Regions from separate parts of the Shewanella sp. 1311 genome, predicted to be linked through region 3. Evidence: predicted binding sites of a transcription regulator. Region 3 holds the regulator's gene; each other region holds the start of a gene.
What was found. The regulator FliA, encoded in region 3, starts transcription of late flagellar genes. The targets are predictions, from matches to a motif close to CTAAAGNTNNNNNNNNNNNNGCCGATA.
Positions count from the first base shown of each region.

Region 1: the regulator FliA is predicted to act here: its motif matches at 2,493-2,519, upstream of AC5YB3_RS00600 (VC2046/SO_2500 family protein).
Region 2: the regulator FliA is predicted to act here: its motif matches at 4,390-4,416, upstream of pomA (flagellar motor protein PomA).

Region 1 covers NZ_CM181686.1:109,887-115,754, forward strand. Annotated here, with positions in the region: gene AC5YB3_RS00590 (putative bifunctional diguanylate cyclase/phosphodiesterase) at 1-1,182, opposite strand, end outside; gene AC5YB3_RS00595 (DUF406 family protein) at 1,434-1,721, opposite strand; gene AC5YB3_RS00600 (VC2046/SO_2500 family protein) at 1,970-2,458, opposite strand; tRNA gene AC5YB3_RS00605 (tRNA-Tyr) at 2,584-2,668, shown strand; tRNA gene AC5YB3_RS00610 (tRNA-Tyr) at 2,740-2,824, shown strand; tRNA gene AC5YB3_RS00615 (tRNA-Tyr) at 2,909-2,993, shown strand; gene AC5YB3_RS00620 (PLP-dependent cysteine synthase family protein) at 3,258-4,403, shown strand; gene queE (7-carboxy-7-deazaguanine synthase QueE) at 4,583-5,251, opposite strand; gene queC (7-cyano-7-deazaguanine synthase QueC) at 5,423-5,868, shown strand, end outside.
Region 2 covers NZ_CM181686.1:4,164,250-4,170,117, reverse strand. Annotated here, with positions in the region: gene AC5YB3_RS18405 (transcriptional regulator GcvA) at 1-4, opposite strand, end outside; gene AC5YB3_RS18400 (hypothetical protein) at 216-458, shown strand; gene thiI (tRNA uracil 4-sulfurtransferase ThiI) at 590-2,044, opposite strand; gene AC5YB3_RS18390 (flagellar motor protein MotB) at 2,528-3,460, opposite strand; gene pomA (flagellar motor protein PomA) at 3,464-4,231, opposite strand; gene xseB (exodeoxyribonuclease VII small subunit) at 4,546-4,785, shown strand; gene ispA ((2E,6E)-farnesyl diphosphate synthase) at 4,788-5,669, shown strand; gene dxs (1-deoxy-D-xylulose-5-phosphate synthase) at 5,691-5,868, shown strand, end outside.
Region 3 covers NZ_CM181686.1:949,635-955,502, reverse strand. Annotated here, with positions in the region: gene flhA (flagellar biosynthesis protein FlhA) at 1-1,150, shown strand, start outside; gene flhF (flagellar biosynthesis GTPase FlhF) at 1,162-2,544, shown strand; gene AC5YB3_RS04270 (MinD/ParA family protein) at 2,549-3,430, shown strand; gene AC5YB3_RS04265 (RNA polymerase sigma factor FliA) at 3,423-4,136, shown strand; gene cheY (chemotaxis response regulator CheY) at 4,184-4,567, shown strand; gene AC5YB3_RS04255 (protein phosphatase CheZ) at 4,581-5,318, shown strand; gene AC5YB3_RS04250 (chemotaxis protein CheA) at 5,334-5,868, shown strand, end outside.

The sequences.
Region 1 (5,868 bases), 840 kb from region 3:
ATAATCGAGATCGTATACCGCGTTATCATCGGTCAGCAGCACGGCAAATTCATCGCTACCGACGCGGGCAATTTCGGTGGCTTTATTGATCTCGGAGAAATGTTTCAAACGGCGGGCGATTTCAATCAATAAGCTATCGCCATTCTCATGACCATAGGTATCGTTAAACCGTTTAAATCCAACCAGATCGACTAATAACAACAGTCCCTTATTGGTACGTTCAAGCACTCGATTAAAGTGGGTGCGGTTATGTAGCCCCGTTAATCCACAGCGCCAAGCGAGGCGTTCAAGCTCTAACTTGTAGTTGTGCTCATCGGTATTTTCTTCACACGAGACCAAGGCATAATGATTGCCGCGATCGGTAATAAATTGACTCAGCACGTATGTCAGCCAATAGCGGCTGCCATCGGCACGACTAAACTGCACTTCGCCTTTGGCAATTTCGCCCCTAAAAATTTGCGCTAGGGTTTGCTCGGCTAATTGGGCATGCTGCTTAAAAAAAGCCAATTCACGGATATTTGCGCCGATTATCTGCTCACGGGGCATGCCAGTGATTTCACTGTGCGCCTGATTCACATACTCGACTTTTTCAGTATGCAAATTAATGAGCATACTGATCTGCCGCGATTGCTCCGTCGCACAGCGAAACAAGCTCAGTCTTTCTTCTTTGTCGTAGCTGTGTTTTGTCGCTAAGGTCAGGGCTAATTGATCTGCCATCTGGCACGCGAGGTGGATTTCGCTATCGTGCCAATGGGGAGTAAATTGCGCCCGCTCGATGCAGAGCACACCTTCCAGACGACCATTGATGCGAATGGCGATGTCGAGACTCGAATTGATGTGCCGCGGGATAAAATAGCACTCTGCCAATTCACTTAAACGGGGATCGGTCAGCGTATTGCCAGCATCGATATGGCGCAGGGTTTTAAGCTCGTGCACATAACGGGGACAAGCTTGTAATAGTTTAGGCCTATGAATGTCTTGCAACATCATAGAACCAAATTGTGCAACGAGTGTTTGGGTTTGTTGATCAGCTGAGAACGTCCACACTGACACCAAAGAAACCGTTAAATTCTGGCACAACAACTCTGTGGCTAACTCTGCTGTCTTGGTGAAATCGCCCTGCTGTTTTGCAGTTGACTGAACCAAAGACTCCAATAAATGCTGATGCTGACGTCGCTTCACGCTGATTCCCTACAAAACTTCGTGTTGGGCTAAAGGTCTTTGCTACGCGCAAACGTACCTTGAAATGTGCAATTAAGCTGATTGAATTATTCTTATTTGGAGGCAGATTACACTATCTATTGTAAGTGCAGCAACATGTGGCACAATTTATTACAATTCAGTTAACAACTGCAGCATTTTTAGACAGTTAAAACGATTAAGTTCGAATTCTATCCGCTAAAATCTATCCGCTAAAAGTGCTGCACAAAAACTTATAAACCGTTTTCCAATTGGAAAATCATTTTCTCGGCGCTCACACCAAAGGTCAGCAGTAAATCGATACCCGCAGCCGTGGTCACAAACTCAGTTTGCACTTCAGCAAATCGAGCTTGGGCACGGCTCGCCATACTTTCTGCATCTGTTTGCGCGCTATCGCCAACAAAATTTAACGTCAATAAGGTATCGTGTTCATCAATGACGGCGCCGATATCGACAAAACTGCCACAATCGGTGCAAGTATCATTCACTGCCGGATTTTGTGCTTCTATTATGCCTTTCATCTGTATTCCTTATTTATAAAGCGACTGATTAACGGCATCACTAAACTATGCTCGCTAATTTATTTGCGCGGTAAGTGGCTAACTCGATAGGTTAATCAGAATTATAGGTAATTAAGCCTCAAGATAACTGGCTTTAGCTCACGCTTATTTACTGAAATGGCGCAGATTGACGCAATTGCTATTGCTATTGCTATTGCTATTGCTATAGCAGAACACGCGTTTTAAAGAACACTTGCAGGAGTTGGTAACTAGGCAGAAGCGAGCAGAGGCACCAGATTACGTTGGATTGCCAATTGATCGGCAAAATGCATGATTTCAACCTTAGGCGCGCTGAGTTGGCCCCTTTGCCTGAGCTGGGTGACATGATCACAGTTACTCAGGGCCTCGGCCATTGCTACGCTCTCACAGCCTCGGATCACTAAGGCTTCCGGTCGCAGTGCCTGCTGTAATTGAAATGCCCGCGGACCTTGGGCCATAAAAATACTGCTGTTATCGACTACAGGTTCGGCACAAGATAAATCCGCCATTAAGCTTTGCTGCGGTGGTAATTCGAACTGACGCTGTAATTTTTGCGCCATATCAAGCTCGTTTTGCCATTGAAATTGCGCCATGTCCCGTGCGTCAACCGACAGTAACGACAGCAACAGGGCGAATTCGCCCCGTCTGTCGTTTTCTATCGCCGCGTTTAAGCGGGTGCCAATTTGGGCTTCGTTGACTAAAGGAACATCAATTTGCATAAAAAAACATCGTCAAAACAATTCGTTGTTAGTTAATCGACCATTTGATGCATAACTTTAGGAAAATTTTTAAATTGGGTATTTACATGCAAAAGGTTTCTGACTACTATGGCGGCCGCAATTGAGGAGGGGTTCCCGAGTGGCCAAAGGGATCAGACTGTAAATCTGACGGCTCAGCCTTCGAAGGTTCGAATCCTTCTCCCTCCACCATTTGCACTGTAAGTTTGTGAGTGTTGTTCGAAAATGATGTAGAGTTTTACAAAAGCGTTAAAGGTATTCGTGGAGGGGTTCCCGAGTGGCCAAAGGGATCAGACTGTAAATCTGACGGCTCAGCCTTCGAAGGTTCGAATCCTTCTCCCTCCACCATCTTTATCTCTAACGCAGATAATCATTTTCAAGTACCAAACATGGCCAATGTTTGGTTGAGTTTTAAAAGTAAAGAAAGTTTGTGGAGGGGTTCCCGAGTGGCCAAAGGGATCAGACTGTAAATCTGACGGCTCAGCCTTCGAAGGTTCGAATCCTTCTCCCTCCACCATTTCTTTCATTGTATATACCGCTCTTGTTCAACTTCCGTTTTGTCTATTCCAGTTTTATCTGCCATAGCTTCATCTATTCATTTTGTTCTAATTACATTCTTTGTATTAAACTGCACTTCTATTTGAAGCCATCTTTTTAGTTCGCAATATTTGTCTTTAACATCAATCACGCCTCGCGCGACTTCAAGCTAATGCCCCCAAGCGAGTAACGCCAAGCAGATCCAATAAAACCGCTTTGCCCGTCCCTGTGATATGCTCTAAAAATGATCCCTTTCGAAGTGACTATGATGATATCTAACACAATTCAACCGCCAGTGGACTCACACAGCGCTCACAGACTCTGCCCAACGTGGGAAGCCCATGCGATAGGCAAGATTGAAGCGGATTTTCAGCGCAGCGCCGATACCCATTTGATTAAGCTTGAATTACCTATGCTCGATGGCATAGATATTTATCTTAAAGATGAAAGTACCCACCCGACAGGCAGCTTAAAGCATCGCCTCGCCCGCTCACTCTTCCTCTATGCCCTGTGTAACGGCTGGATTAAGCAAGGTACGCCCATTATCGAATCCTCATCGGGCAGCACAGCGATTTCTGAAGCCTATTTTGCCCGCTTACTCGGTTTACCTTTTATTGCCGTGATGCCTAAAAGCACGGCTAAAAAGAAGATTGAACAGATCACTTTCTATGGCGGCCAATGTCATTTTGTCGACCATTCCAGTGAGATTTACGCCGAATCGGCGCGCCTAGCCGCAGAGCTGGGCGGCCATTACATGGATCAATTCACCTACGCCGAGCGCGCAACAGACTGGCGCGGCAATAACAATATTGCCAATTCTATTTTCAATCAGATGGAACGCGAGCCACACACAATCCCGCGTTGGATAGTGATGAGTCCGGGTACAGGCGGCACATCGGCGACCATAGGCCGCTACATCCGCTATCAAAGGTTGGCGACCCAGCTTTGCGTAGTTGATCCGCAAAACTCGGTATTTTTTGATTTTTATCAGAGCGGCGATGCCAGCTTAACCTGTTGCAATGGCAGTAAAATTGAAGGCATAGGTCGACCAAGAGTCGAGCCATCGTTTATTCCTGGCGTTGTGGATTCTATGCTGCAAATCCCCGACGCGGCTTCCGTAGCGACAATTCATTGGTTAGAACAACTGATTGGCCGTAAAACCGGCGCATCGACGGGCACTAACCTGTACGGTGCATTGCAACTTGCCGTACAAATGCAAGCGCGCGAAGAACAAGGCTCAATCGTGACCCTAATTTGTGATTCGGGTGAGCGTTACCTCGATACCTATTACGATGCAGACTGGATTGCGGCTAACATCGGCGATATTGCGCCCTATCAGCGCCAACTCGCAGCATTCAATCATTTTGGTCAGCTAAGCGAGCTTGATTAAGCCCGTATGACTAAGCCCGTACGACTAAGCGCCTTTAATAAGTGTGCTTGATTAACCGACTCGATTAAATACTTTACCTTGAGTCGACGGCTTTAAAGTCCACCGCTAAACGTCAGCCATAAAAAACGCCCCACTGTTGTGAGGCGTTTTTTTATCGTTGGTAGAGTAACCCATGGGCATTAATCAATATTCAAATACTTATGGGTTTGGATCGATAAACGCCAATTACGGGCAATACACACCTTCATCGCCAGTTCAGTCGCTCTGGGCTTTTGGCTAATCGGCTGCAGGCAAATCGTTTTCGCTGAAATATCGATGTCTTGCAGTAACTCATCCAATTCAGCAATGTGATTTTCAGTGGCGATAGGATGCTTAATCTCATTGGCACGGTTCAGCGCCTGCGCTAATACCTTATAGCCACCTTTCATGTTCAACTTGGGCGATACCGTCACCCAAGTGTCATCGGCACAATTGATGTCGAAGGTGCCACTGGTTTCGATTTGGGTAGCAAAGCCTTGGTTGCGCAAGGTTTCAGTTAATTCGCGTAAATCGTACATACAAGGCTCGCCGCCGGTGATCACTATATGGCGCGCAGTAAAACCTTTAGCATGAAAAGCTGCGATAAGACTTTGCGCCGTATGATCTGCCCAGCGCCCAATAGTGCCGTCTACGGTAATGACTTGCTCTGGCGTCACTTTATTCACTTCAAGCACATCCCATGTCTGTTTCGTATCGCACCAAGCGCATCCCACGGGACAACCTTGCAGGCGGACAAATATGGCGGGCACTCCGGTAAAGACACCTTCACCTTGAATGGTTTCAAATACTTCGTTGACTGGGTAGTTCATGCTGGCGTTCCACTTTTCTGGGGCGGCATTTATAGTGGATTTTAGCTTGAGCTGCAAGTTTTTGCGCCGAGAAAGCCTATTTGATGCAGATCGCCAGAGTTTGCAAGGACTATGGCCTGAGTTACACTAACGGCCTATTTATAAGTGTTCTACGGTTAAGTGAAATCCTTTATGTCAACGAGCTTAGTGTCAAAACCCTTAGCGTCCAAAGCAGTGGTGGTATTCAGTGGCGGACAAGATTCGACAACCTGTCTTATCCAAGCCCTAACCCAGTACGATGAAGTACACGGGATCACCTTTGACTACGGTCAGCGTCACCGCGAAGAAATTGAAGTCGCCAAATCCTTAGCCAAACGCTTGAAGATCACTAGCCATAAAGTCATGGATGTCACCTTACTCAATGAGTTAGCGATATCGGCGCTGACCCGTGATGCGATTCCCGTTTCACATGAGTTAATGGAAAATGGGCTGCCGAATACTTTTGTGCCTGGACGTAACATTCTGTTTTTAACGCTTGCGGGCATTTATGCCTATCAATTAGGCGCTGAAGCGATTATCACAGGCGTATGTGAAACCGATTTTTCTGGTTACCCAGATTGCCGCAACGATTTTGTTAA
Region 2 (5,868 bases), 2.0 Mb from region 3:
ACATAGTGATCTCAGTCTCGTTTTTTAATTAGTTTTTCTAATCCGTATTGTTACATTTAATCGTTTGTAAAGGCCAGTGATTTTGGTTAAATTTTGCGCCATTGAAACAGCGGTATCCACGAAACACTTATATCTATGAAACACCCTAGTTGGACAATCTCAAAGTTGGTGATGGGAATGTCTGACAGCGTTAATTTGTCAGCCCGGAGGCGACTATGTTTAATTTAAAATCAGCGTTTGCGTTAGCGATAATTTCAGCACTCAGCTTAAATGCCAGTGCTAATGTACTCGTTGACGAAATCGTCATCGATACTAGCGACTTACAAGCCAGTATCACTGCAGACTTAACTGCTGCAATGAATAAAATGCACCAAGAAGTGCTGCAAGAAGCCACACTGTTGATTGCCGCAGATGATGTCGCATCAAATCAGCAAATCGTTAAGCCTAACAGCTTATAAGACAACACCAATTTAGGTTTTCACCACGAAGACCAAAAGAAAAAGCCGCATTCATATGCGGCTTTTTTGTATTCAATCTCTATGGGCACTTCCCACTGACAAGACATGTCAGTGGGCAAGTTTGCATTGATTTATGGGCGATACACTTTGACGTTAGTGTAGCCTTGCTCGATTAAATACAATGCCTGCAATTTACTCATCACCCCACGCTCACAATACAGCAAATAGGTTTTTTGCTTATCGAGATCGGCAAATTGAGTCGCTAACTTGAAGAATGGGATACGTTTAATCTCAATACCTTCAATTTGCAACGGCTTGCTTTCCTCTTCTTCAGGGGCGCGAATATCAATGACCACTTGGTTGGTATCAATACTGGCGACCGTTTCAGTCTCAGTAATCCGAGTATCCATTTGTTCTGCGATCTCCCTGATATCAATAGTGACAGACTGGGCGATGATTTGATCGATCAAATCTTCAGAGAACTTCTTCTCTTCCGCTTCTACTTTAGCTAATACCGCTTTAACCGTTGGCTTTTGCGAAATCACGCCGCAATATTCAGGCATAGATTTGGCAAAATCTTCGGTGCCGATTTTACGGCTCTCGTTGATAATGTCTTGTTTATCCATGGCAATCAGCGGACGTAAAATCAGCAGCTCAGTACAGCGGTCAATCACGTTTAAGTTGGTTAGCGTTTGGCTAGAGACTTGGCCTAAACTTTCACCGGTCACCAAGGCTTGAATGCCCATACGGTCGGCAATACGCGCCGCAGTGCGCATCATCATACGCTTGAGCACAACGCCCATTTGGCCATTATCGATACGCTCTAAAATCTCAGCGACCACAGGCTCAAAAGGTACAGAGATAAACTTCACCTTGTGGGATTCGCCGTAGGTTTTCCACAAATGGTAAGCCACTTGCTTCACGCCAATTTCATGCTGCGCGCCGCCCAGATTAAAGAAGCAATAATGGGTACGCGCCCCTTTTTTGATAAATTGATAGCTAGACACACCAGAGTCAAAACCACCAGAAATCAAGGACAACACATCTTCCTGTGTCGCCATAGGGAAACCGCCTAAGCCTTCAATGCGCTTAGTGACCATGTAAAGATTATCGCGTTCAATTTCAAGGTTAACGGTAATATCGGGATTCTTTAAACGCACACCTAAAGCATCGGTAAACTGATTTAAACCGCCGCCGACGTAACGCTCCACTTCGATAGAATTAAAATCGTGATCGCCAGTGCGCTTCACTCGCACGCAGAAGGTTTTACCCGCGAGTTGGTCACGATAAACAGGCAAGACTTGCTGATAAATATCGTCCACAGATTCAAAGCTGTACTCATCCACTTGCACTACGTGTGCAATGCCAGGAATACACGCCAGACGCTCACCGAAGGCTTGTGCCAATTCAGGCTTATCCTTTGGCACCATTACCATAATGCGGTCCCATTGACGTTGAACTTTAGCGTCTTCGTCGACTTTTTTGAGCACATTACGTATGTTGGTTTCGAGCATTTTGGTGAAGCGCATCCTTACGGGTTTGCTCTTCATCATGATTTCTGGGTACAGCTTTACAATAAACTTCATGGGATTTCCGCGGGCAATTTTAAAACAGCAAAATTGGTTAAAAGAATAATCGGGGGATTATATACCCAAGCGACCTAAAAATGCGAGTTTCAGCGCGCATCGCAAACAGCCACACAAGCCACATTCATGGCGGATTAATGCCGTATTAATGGCGTATTAATGGCGTATTAGTGATTAAATCACGGCGGGATTTTTAAGCAAATTCGGTCGGGATAATGTCATTGAAGCCTATTCACTTAGTTAAAATTGCTCTGTTTGAAATGAGTTATTTGAGATGAATTATTTGAGATAAGTCGTGGAGGTAAGGTTGACGGAAGCTTAGGGATTACACACTCTCTGCGATTGGCGTAAAGCCCAAATGGATTTAAACCAACCACAGCGCTTTGATGCACAAAGCGTTAGCAAAAAATGAAAAGTCCACCTTAGCCCAATAAAAAAGCCGCAACAGGATTGCGGCTTTAGATTCAGTGAGTACCAAACTACCTAAGGCGAATTACCAACCTGAATTTCATCAGATTCCTTCGCTTTACCTTGCTCAATGGCAATTTCCACCCTGCGGTTACGGGCACGATTCTCTGGTGAGTCGTTAGGCACTATCGGGTTGTTAGACGCCATGCCAACCACTTTCATCCGTTTAGAATCAAAGCCTTTAACCTGCACTAACTCGTGGGCCACAGCCACAGCGCGTTTACTGGATAAATCCCAGTTAGAGCTATAAAGCTCATCGCTGATTTGCATATCATCCGTGTAACCCGATACCGTAATAATCCCCGGCACATCTTTTAGCAGTTCGCCAACAGAGCGCACCACAGGTTTGAATCGTGGTTGAAGGAAGCCTGAACCAGAGGCAAATGCCCCCTTCTCACGGATACGGATAATAATTTGTTGACCTAAGGACTCAATTTCAATCGCACCATCGGTGATCTCTTTATTGAGCTCCTGTGCCATCTTCTTCACTTCTTGATTGATCTTATCCTGTGCAGCCGCCGCTTCGGCTTTAACCGCATCCGCCACTTCCTGCGCCGTTGCAGTGGCTTCACCACCACGCTGAGAACCACTTTGCTGCTGAACGCCACCAGCACTGTCGTCTTCACCCGCTTGGTAATCCAATACAGGTTCCGTCATTTCATTGGTTTGCTGGTTGATAATTTCAATCGGCGTGGGATCGGGACGTCCTGGTCTAAATTCTAAGGCAATAACAGACGTCCCTTTCGGGATATCTTTAACTTCCACCTTATTTTGCACACCAAAGGCATACTTCATTGAGCCCGCGATCTGCTTAAACTTCATTACGTCCATTTCGGAAAATGATAATAACAACACGAAGAAACACATCAACAGCGACATCAAGTCAGCAAAGGTCGCCAACCACATCGGTGCTCCGGCCGGTGGACAGTTGCACTTAGCCTTAGCCATGGGCTACTCTCCGTCCGTTGTATCTATTTTGCGATTTTTCTCAGCCAGATAATTTTTCAAGAAGCCTTCAATCACCCGTGGGTTTTGTCCGTCTTGAATCGCCAATACCGCATCCATAATCAAGTTACGGTTCAGCATTTCTTCGCCCATCCTAAGCGTTAACTTATCCGCGATAGGAAGACAAACCATGTTAGCAACCATAGCGCCGTATAAGGTGGTTAACAAGGCCACCGCCATCGAGGGGCCGATGGATTTAGGATCTGACATGTTTGACAGCATGGCCACAAGACCCACCAGCGTACCTATCATGCCCATTGCCGGACCGACGTCACCAAACGCTCTAAAAATACCGATCCCAGTACGATGGCGCTCTTCGGTCAGCGCAATATCCTTCTCTAAGGCAGCGCGAACCACTTCACCATCGTGACCATCCACAAGCATGTCGACGGCTTTTTGCATAAAGCTGTTAGTAATCTGCGCTTCTTCTAAGGCTAAAAAACCGCCTTTACGGGCGGCATCAGCCATAGTCACGGACTGTTCAATCAAATCTTCTGGCTTATCAATCTTAAAAATAAACGCTTTGGCGGCGATTTTTACCGCGCTAAAAAACTGTTTAAGATTGAACTTCATCATCACCACGAAGAAGGACCCACCGAAAACAATAAGAATCGAGGGTACATCAACGAAAATCATTAAACCGCCGCTGGTGGCCATTGCCCCGAGGATAAAACCAAAGGCACCCACAATTCCAATTACTGTTGCTAAATCCACAACGGCTCCTCAATTTTCGTAATAAACGACATAATACTTACCCTAGGTAAGCAATAACACTCAGTTGTTCCACTGAGTAAGATAATCCCACCGACACACATGCGAGCCTTGTCTATCCAGTTAAAAATTACCATACAAATGATGATACTATTGTCAGTTATCGGACACACACTAAGCAAGTTTAGCGACAATTTATATTTTCTGAAAAAATTTCAGTAACAAAGCGTGCTATTGAGCAAATATCTTTAGTCTGAATTTGACCCTAAAGCCGCCCTGATATACCTTGTGTCCGCTAAATCAAAGGAAGCATAAACGTGGCGAAGAAACCCGAAAATCTCAGTTTTGAAGAATCCCTTGGCGAACTCGAGCGCATTGTTGCCGATCTAGAACAAGGCGATATCTCCCTCGATGACGCGTTAAAACAATTTGAACGTGGCATCAATCTGGTTCGAAATAGCCAAGCAAAACTCGAACAAGCCCAACAAAAAGTGGCCATTTTACTGAAACAAGATGAAAATGCGCCCCTATCCCCCTATGCCGTTGAGGGCGAATAAGCGTGTTAGTCAGTGCCATTCAAGAATTTCAACAACGGGTTGATAATCAATTAAAACAGCGTTTTAGTACGCTTGAAGATACCGCTCCCCAATTAAAAGCTGCCATGACTTACGGCACCTTATTGGGTGGCAAACGCATTCGACCTTTCCTTGTATACAGTGTCGGACGCATGTTTGGGGTCGAGCTCGAAAAATTAGATGCTTGCGCCGCAGCCATTGAATGTATCCATGCTTATTCATTGATCCACGACGATTTACCCGCCATGGATGATGATGAGCTGCGCCGTGGTCAGCCCACAGTGCATATCGCGTTTGATGAAGCGACCGCCATTTTAGCTGGGGATGCACTGCAGACCTTAGCCTTTGAAATTGTCACCGAAGCGGTACCAGGGATCAGCAGCGAGCAACATATCGCTATGGTCAGAGTATTAGCAAAAGCCTCAGGTTATCGTGGCATGTGTGGCGGCCAAGCGATAGACTTAGCCTCAACAGATAAACATATTGATCTTAAAGCATTAACTCAGTTACATAATATGAAAACGGGCGCCCTTATCAGCTGCGCCGTTGAGTTAGCGTTAATCGCCGCGAACGCGCCAAAAGATCAGTATGCTGCTATGATGGATTTTGCCCATGCGGTCGGACTCGCCTTTCAAGTACAAGACGATATCCTCGACATCGTAGCCACCACCGAAGAACTCGGTAAGCCGCAAGGCTCTGATACTGAATCGAATAAGAGTACGTTTCCACAACTACTTGGACTACAAGGTGCACAAGACACCGCCAAACAACTGATCCAAGAGGCACTATCAGCGCTGGCTAAATTGCCATACAATAGCCAGTTAATTGCAGACTTCGCCCGCTATATCATTGAGCGAAGAATATAATAAGAGTCGAAGTATCTCGCTATGAGTTTGGACATTTCTCAGTTTCCCGTGTTGGCGCAGGCCAACACCCCCAATGAACTCCGCCAGCTTCCTCAGGCACTTTTACCACAAGTAGCCGACGAACTGCGCGAGTTCCTTCTTAAGTCTGTTGGCATGTCCAGCGGACATTTTGCCTCTGGGCTCGGCACAGTGGAACTCA
Region 3 (5,868 bases):
TATTACTGCGGGTGCTGCCTATTTTGTCTATAAGCGTAATGAATCAAAACGCATTAAAGCCCTAGAACAAGTCAAATCTGGCCCGATTGAGAGACAAGATAAAGAGCCTAAAGAACTGGGTTGGGATGATGTACATCATGTTGATACTATTGGGCTTGAGGTTGGATATCGCTTGATCCCACTGGTCGATAAGGGCCAAGGTGGCGAGTTATTAAGCCGTATAAAAGGAGTCCGTAAGAAGTTATCGCAAGAGTTGGGCTTCTTAGTACCTGCGGTGCATATTCGCGATAACTTAGATTTGTCACCTAATGCCTACCGCATTTCTCTAATGGGCGTAGTCGTTGGTGAGGCGGATATTCGTCACGATTGTGAATTGGCGATTAATCCTGGCCAAGTCTATGGCAAGCTTGATGGTATCGAAACGCGCGATCCAGCTTTTGGTCTTGAAGCGGTATGGATTGCCCCTGAATTACGTGAACATGCCCAAACATTAGGGTATACCGTCGTTGATGCCGCCACAGTTGTGGCAACCCATATTAGTCAATTGTTGACCAATAATGCTGCTAAGTTGTTAGGATATGAAGAAGTGCAACAACTGATGGATATGCTTGCGAAACACTCGCCTAAGCTGGTGGATGGCTTTATTCCTGATGTCATGCCACTAGGACATGTCGTAAAAGTGATGCAGAACCTATTAAATGAAGGGGTTTCAGTCAGAGACTTGCGTACTATAGTGCAAACTTTGTTAGAATACGGCACTAAGAGTAATGACACTGAAGTCTTGACCGCTGCAGTGCGTATCGCGTTGAAACGTATGATCGTTCAGGAAATTTCAGGCCCAGAGCTCGAAATCCCTGTCATAACTTTGGCGCCAGAGTTGGAACAGATGTTGCATCAGTCAATGCAAGCAACCGGTGGTGATGGTCCTAACATTGAACCCGGTCTTGCAGAACGCATGCAGCAGTCCCTTGCCGATGCGGCTCAGAAGCAAGAAATGGTCGGACAACCCGCCATATTGTTGACGTCAGGTATGTTACGCGCGACGCTGTCACGTTTTGTTAAACATACTATTCCTAATCTCAGAGTCATTTCATATCAAGAAATACCTGATGAGAAGCAAATACGTATCGTATCTGCAGTCGGCCAGTAGAGGACGCATAAGTGAAGATTAAACGATTTTTTGCCAAAGACATGCGCGCCGCACTGGCCCAAGTGAAAGAAACACTCGGCTCAGATGCCGTCATTATGTCGAATAAGAAAGTGAATGGGGGCATCGAAATTGTCGCCGCCGTTGACTATGACGAACCGAAAGCAAAAACCGCAGCAACTGCGCCAGCGCCAACCTTTATGGACGTGAGTGACGATCTTGTGTCCCTGGGTGCTAAGCAGCCAGTACGGGTTGAAAGCCGAGCTAAGCCAGCTGCACCTGCTGACTCATTACAAGCCTTGCTAGAGAAGCAACAAAGCCGTTTGAATCAACAAATGTCGCATCAGCAAGTGGATGCCACGTTACCCGCATGGGCAAAGGGCTTACAAGCGCCGGCAACGGCAAAAGTGGAGCGTCGCGAAGCGCCTGCTACTTTTGATAAGAAGCCACAAACATCACAGAAACAAAGCGCAGATATTGAGGCAATGCGTGATGAGTTAGCCTCATTGCGTAATTTATTGACACATCAAGTGTCCTCTTTGATGACAGAACATAAGAAACGCATCGACCCCGTTGGTGCTATGCTCGAAGCCAAGTTACTCGAGGCTGAATTTTCCCCTGCTGTTGCGAATAAATTAGCGGCGCTGAGCCAACATTATACGCCTGCAGAATTAGTCAGAGCCTTACCTCAAAGTTTAGCTAATATGCTTGATAATCAAGGTGATGATATTGTTAAACAGGGCGGCGTGGTGGCATTGGTGGGGCCAACGGGTGTGGGTAAAACCACGTCGTTAGCGAAACTAGCAGCCCGTTTTGCTGCCCATCACGGTGCTGAGCATGTGGCTTTGATAACGACAGATCATTATCGCATCGGAGCCTATGAGCAATTAGCAACTTATGGCAAAATAATGGGCTGTCCAGTAAAGCAAGCTCATGATCTGAATGAATTAGAGCAAATTCTCTATCAGTTTAGGAATCGCAAGCTAGTATTGATAGATACGGCTGGCATGGGACAGCGAGATATGCGTCTTTACCAGCAACTTGATAATTTAACTGCAAATAGCAGGATACCTATCCGCAGTTATCTGGTACTGTCTGCGACAGGACAGCGCCGTGTGCTGCAAGATGCAGTCAATCATTTTAAACGCATTCCCCTATCTGGTGTCGTTCTCACAAAACTCGATGAATCTGTGTCGTTAGCAGGGGCATTAAGTGTGTTGATCCAAAACGGATTACCATTAAGTTATGTTACTGATGGACAAAGAGTTCCTGAAGATATGAAAGTTGCGGATACCTTAGATTTAGCCCAGCAGGCACTCGCAGCGTTAGATAGTACAGAACAACAATCATTACAAGACACAGCGTGGTCAGATAATATGGCCTGTGCATTTGAGTAGATTTATGACCCTGGATCAAGCAAGTGGTTTACGTATGATGAATCAACCCTATAACGAAAAAGTGAAAGTAATCGCGGTCACAGGTGGTAAAGGTGGCGTTGGTAAAACCAGCGTCTCCATTAATACAGCTGTGGCATTAGCCGAAAAAGGCAAGCGTGTCTTGGTACTTGATGCTGACCTTGGCTTAGCAAACGTCGATGTCATGCTGGGTATTCGTGCCGAGCGTAACCTCTCCCATGTTCTCTCTGGTGATGCAGAGCTTGACGATATTATCGTTCGTGGCCCTAAAGGGATTGGCATAGTGCCAGCCACTTCAGGAACACAAGGGATGGTGGAATTAAGTCCAGCGCAACATGCCGGGTTAATTCGCGCATTTAGTGAGATGCGGACTCAGTTTGATATTCTAGTCGTAGATACTGCTGCTGGGATTTCAGATATGGTGCTCAGTTTCTCACGTGCATCGCAGGATGTGCTGGTCGTTGTTTGTGATGAACCCACATCAATTACCGATGCCTATGCCCTGATAAAAATCCTCAGCCGTGAGCATGGCGTGTTCCGTTTTAAAATAGTTGCCAATATGGTGCGTAGTTTACGCGAAGGTATGGAATTATTTGCTAAACTCAGTAAAGTGACCGACAGATTTTTGGATGTCGCCCTTGAATTGGTTGCAACAATTCCATTTGACGAAAACTTACGTAAATCAGTTCGTAAACAAAAATTGGTGGTTGAAGCGTATCCTAAATCACCAGCAGCGATTGCGTATCAAGGGTTGGCAAATAAAATTCTAAGCTGGCCTGTACCGCAGCAACCTGGTGGGCATTTGGAGTTTTTCGTTGAGCGTTTAGTACAACGACCAGATTTTCAAGAGGAAAAAACGAGTGAATAAAGCCGCTGCGTATACTTGTTTAGACAATAAATCGTCGATCGTTGAACAGTATGCTCCGTTGGTTAAAAGAATTGCGCATCATTTACTCGCCAGACTACCTGCCTCCGTGCAGTTAGATGATTTACTCCAAGCTGGGATGATGGGGTTATTAGAAGCATCAGCCAAGTTTGATGGTGGCAAGGGTGCGAAATTTGAAACCTTCGCCGGCATACGCATACGTGGGGCCATGTTAGATGAAATCCGCCGCGGCGATTGGGTCCCTCGTTCCGTTCATCGTAACAACCGCAAGGTTGCACACGCTATAGATGAGTTAGAGCAAGCGCTGGGTCGTGATGCACGCGACACAGAAATTGCAGAAAAACTTGATATGACGCTCGATGAGTACCATCATATTCTTAACGATGTTTCTGTCGGAAAAATCATAGGGATAGAAGACTTAGGCGTATCTCAGGATATACTTACAGTGAGTGATCGGTCCGATGATGATTCATTTGAAGCATTAGCTGAGAACCAATTTCATTCTGCTCTGGTTGAGGCAATTAAATTATTGCCTGAAAGAGATGCATTAGTGTTATCCCTGTACTACGATGAAGCATTGAATTTAAAAGAGATTGGCGCCATTCTTGAAGTCAGTGAATCGCGGGTTAGCCAGATATTAAGTCAGGCAATGTTGCGATTGAAAGCTAAACTCAAGCACTGGACATAAGTATAATTATTAATCGAGCACAGAATGTCAGCTCACCGGAGGAAACCTTGGACAAGAATATGAAGATTCTCATTGTTGACGATTTTTCGACAATGAGGCGTATCATCAAGAACTTGTTGCGAGACTTGGGGTTTAACAACACCCAAGAAGCAGACGATGGCTCAACAGCCCTGCCGATGTTGCAAAAGGGGGATTTTGATTTTGTTGTTACAGATTGGAATATGCCCGGCATGCAAGGGATCGATCTGTTAAAAGCAATTCGCGCAGATGATTCGCTAAAGCATTTACCCGTATTAATGGTAACTGCTGAAGCAAAACGTGAACAGATTATTGCTGCCGCTCAAGCGGGAGTGAATGGATATGTGGTTAAGCCTTTTACCGCTGCAACGCTGAAAGAGAAGTTAGATAAAATATTCGAACGACTCGCTTGAGCAAGGATGAGCTATGAAGTCACAAACATCAGGGCTCATCACGCTCGAGCAAGCTCAGCACTTTGTTGAATTATTAAGTGCAGGTGAGCAAAGTCAGGCAGATGATTTATTTCGGGAGCTTGCAGCTCCACTGCAACGAGAATTATTCGAAGAGGTAGGGAAATTAACTCGGCAACTTCATAGTGCGCTGATGGATTTTCAAGTTGATAATCGTCTTTCTGAATTAGCCAATACAGAAATTCCCGATGCCAAGCAACGTTTAAATTACGTTATTGACATGACTGAACAAGCGGCAAATAAAACCATGGATGCGGTTGAAGAATGTTTACCTTTGGCCAATGCCGTAACGGTTAATATTCAAAAAGTCATGCCATCTTGGGACAGATTAATGCGACGCGAGATAGCACTGAGCGAATTTAAGGTTCTTTGTCACGATGTCCAAGATCTTATGTCCCGTAGTGCAAATGACTCGACTCGATTACGTGAATTGCTGAATCAAATTTTGATGGCGCAAGATTTTCAAGACTTAACAGGACAAATAATCCGTCGTGTTATTGATCTAGTAATGGAAGTTGAAAGTAATCTGGTTTCTATGCTGACGGTATTTGGTGAGCAACCTATGATTGAAACTCAGATTGCTCAGAAAAATAATATTGAAGCGGAAGGGCCGATAATGAATGCCGAGCTTCGTCAAGATGTAGTAACGGGTCAAGACGAAGTGGATGATCTTCTATCGAGTCTGGGTTTCTAACTGGGAGTCAATTTGATGGCCTTTGATGTAGATGAAGAGATACTCCAGGACTTTTTAATCGAAGCCGGTGAAATTTTAGAGCTTCTGCAAGAGCAACTCGTTGCGCTTGAAAATAATCCTGATGACACAAACTTGCTAAACGCCATTTTCCGAGGGTTTCATACCGTTAAAGGTGGCGCAGGCTTTCTTAGCTTAACTCCCATGGTCGATGTGTGTCATGAGGCTGAAAATACCTTCGATCTATTGCGCACAGGCAAACGCAGCGTAAACGCAGAGCTGATGGATATTATTTTGCAGGCTGTTGATGCTATTAATACCATGTTTGCTCAAACGCAGCAGGGCGAACAACAAGATCCCGCTGAGTCAGGCCTGTTGTCTAGACTTAAAATGCTGAGTTCAGGTGCGCCATTGCCATCTGAAGTTGCGTCTGCAGAGGTGGTAGAAGTTGTCGAACCAGAGCCTGTCGTTGAAGCCATTGTTGAAACTCCCGTCCCACAAGACATTCCCGCAGAGATAAGTAATAGCTCATCTTCAAGTATTGATGATATCA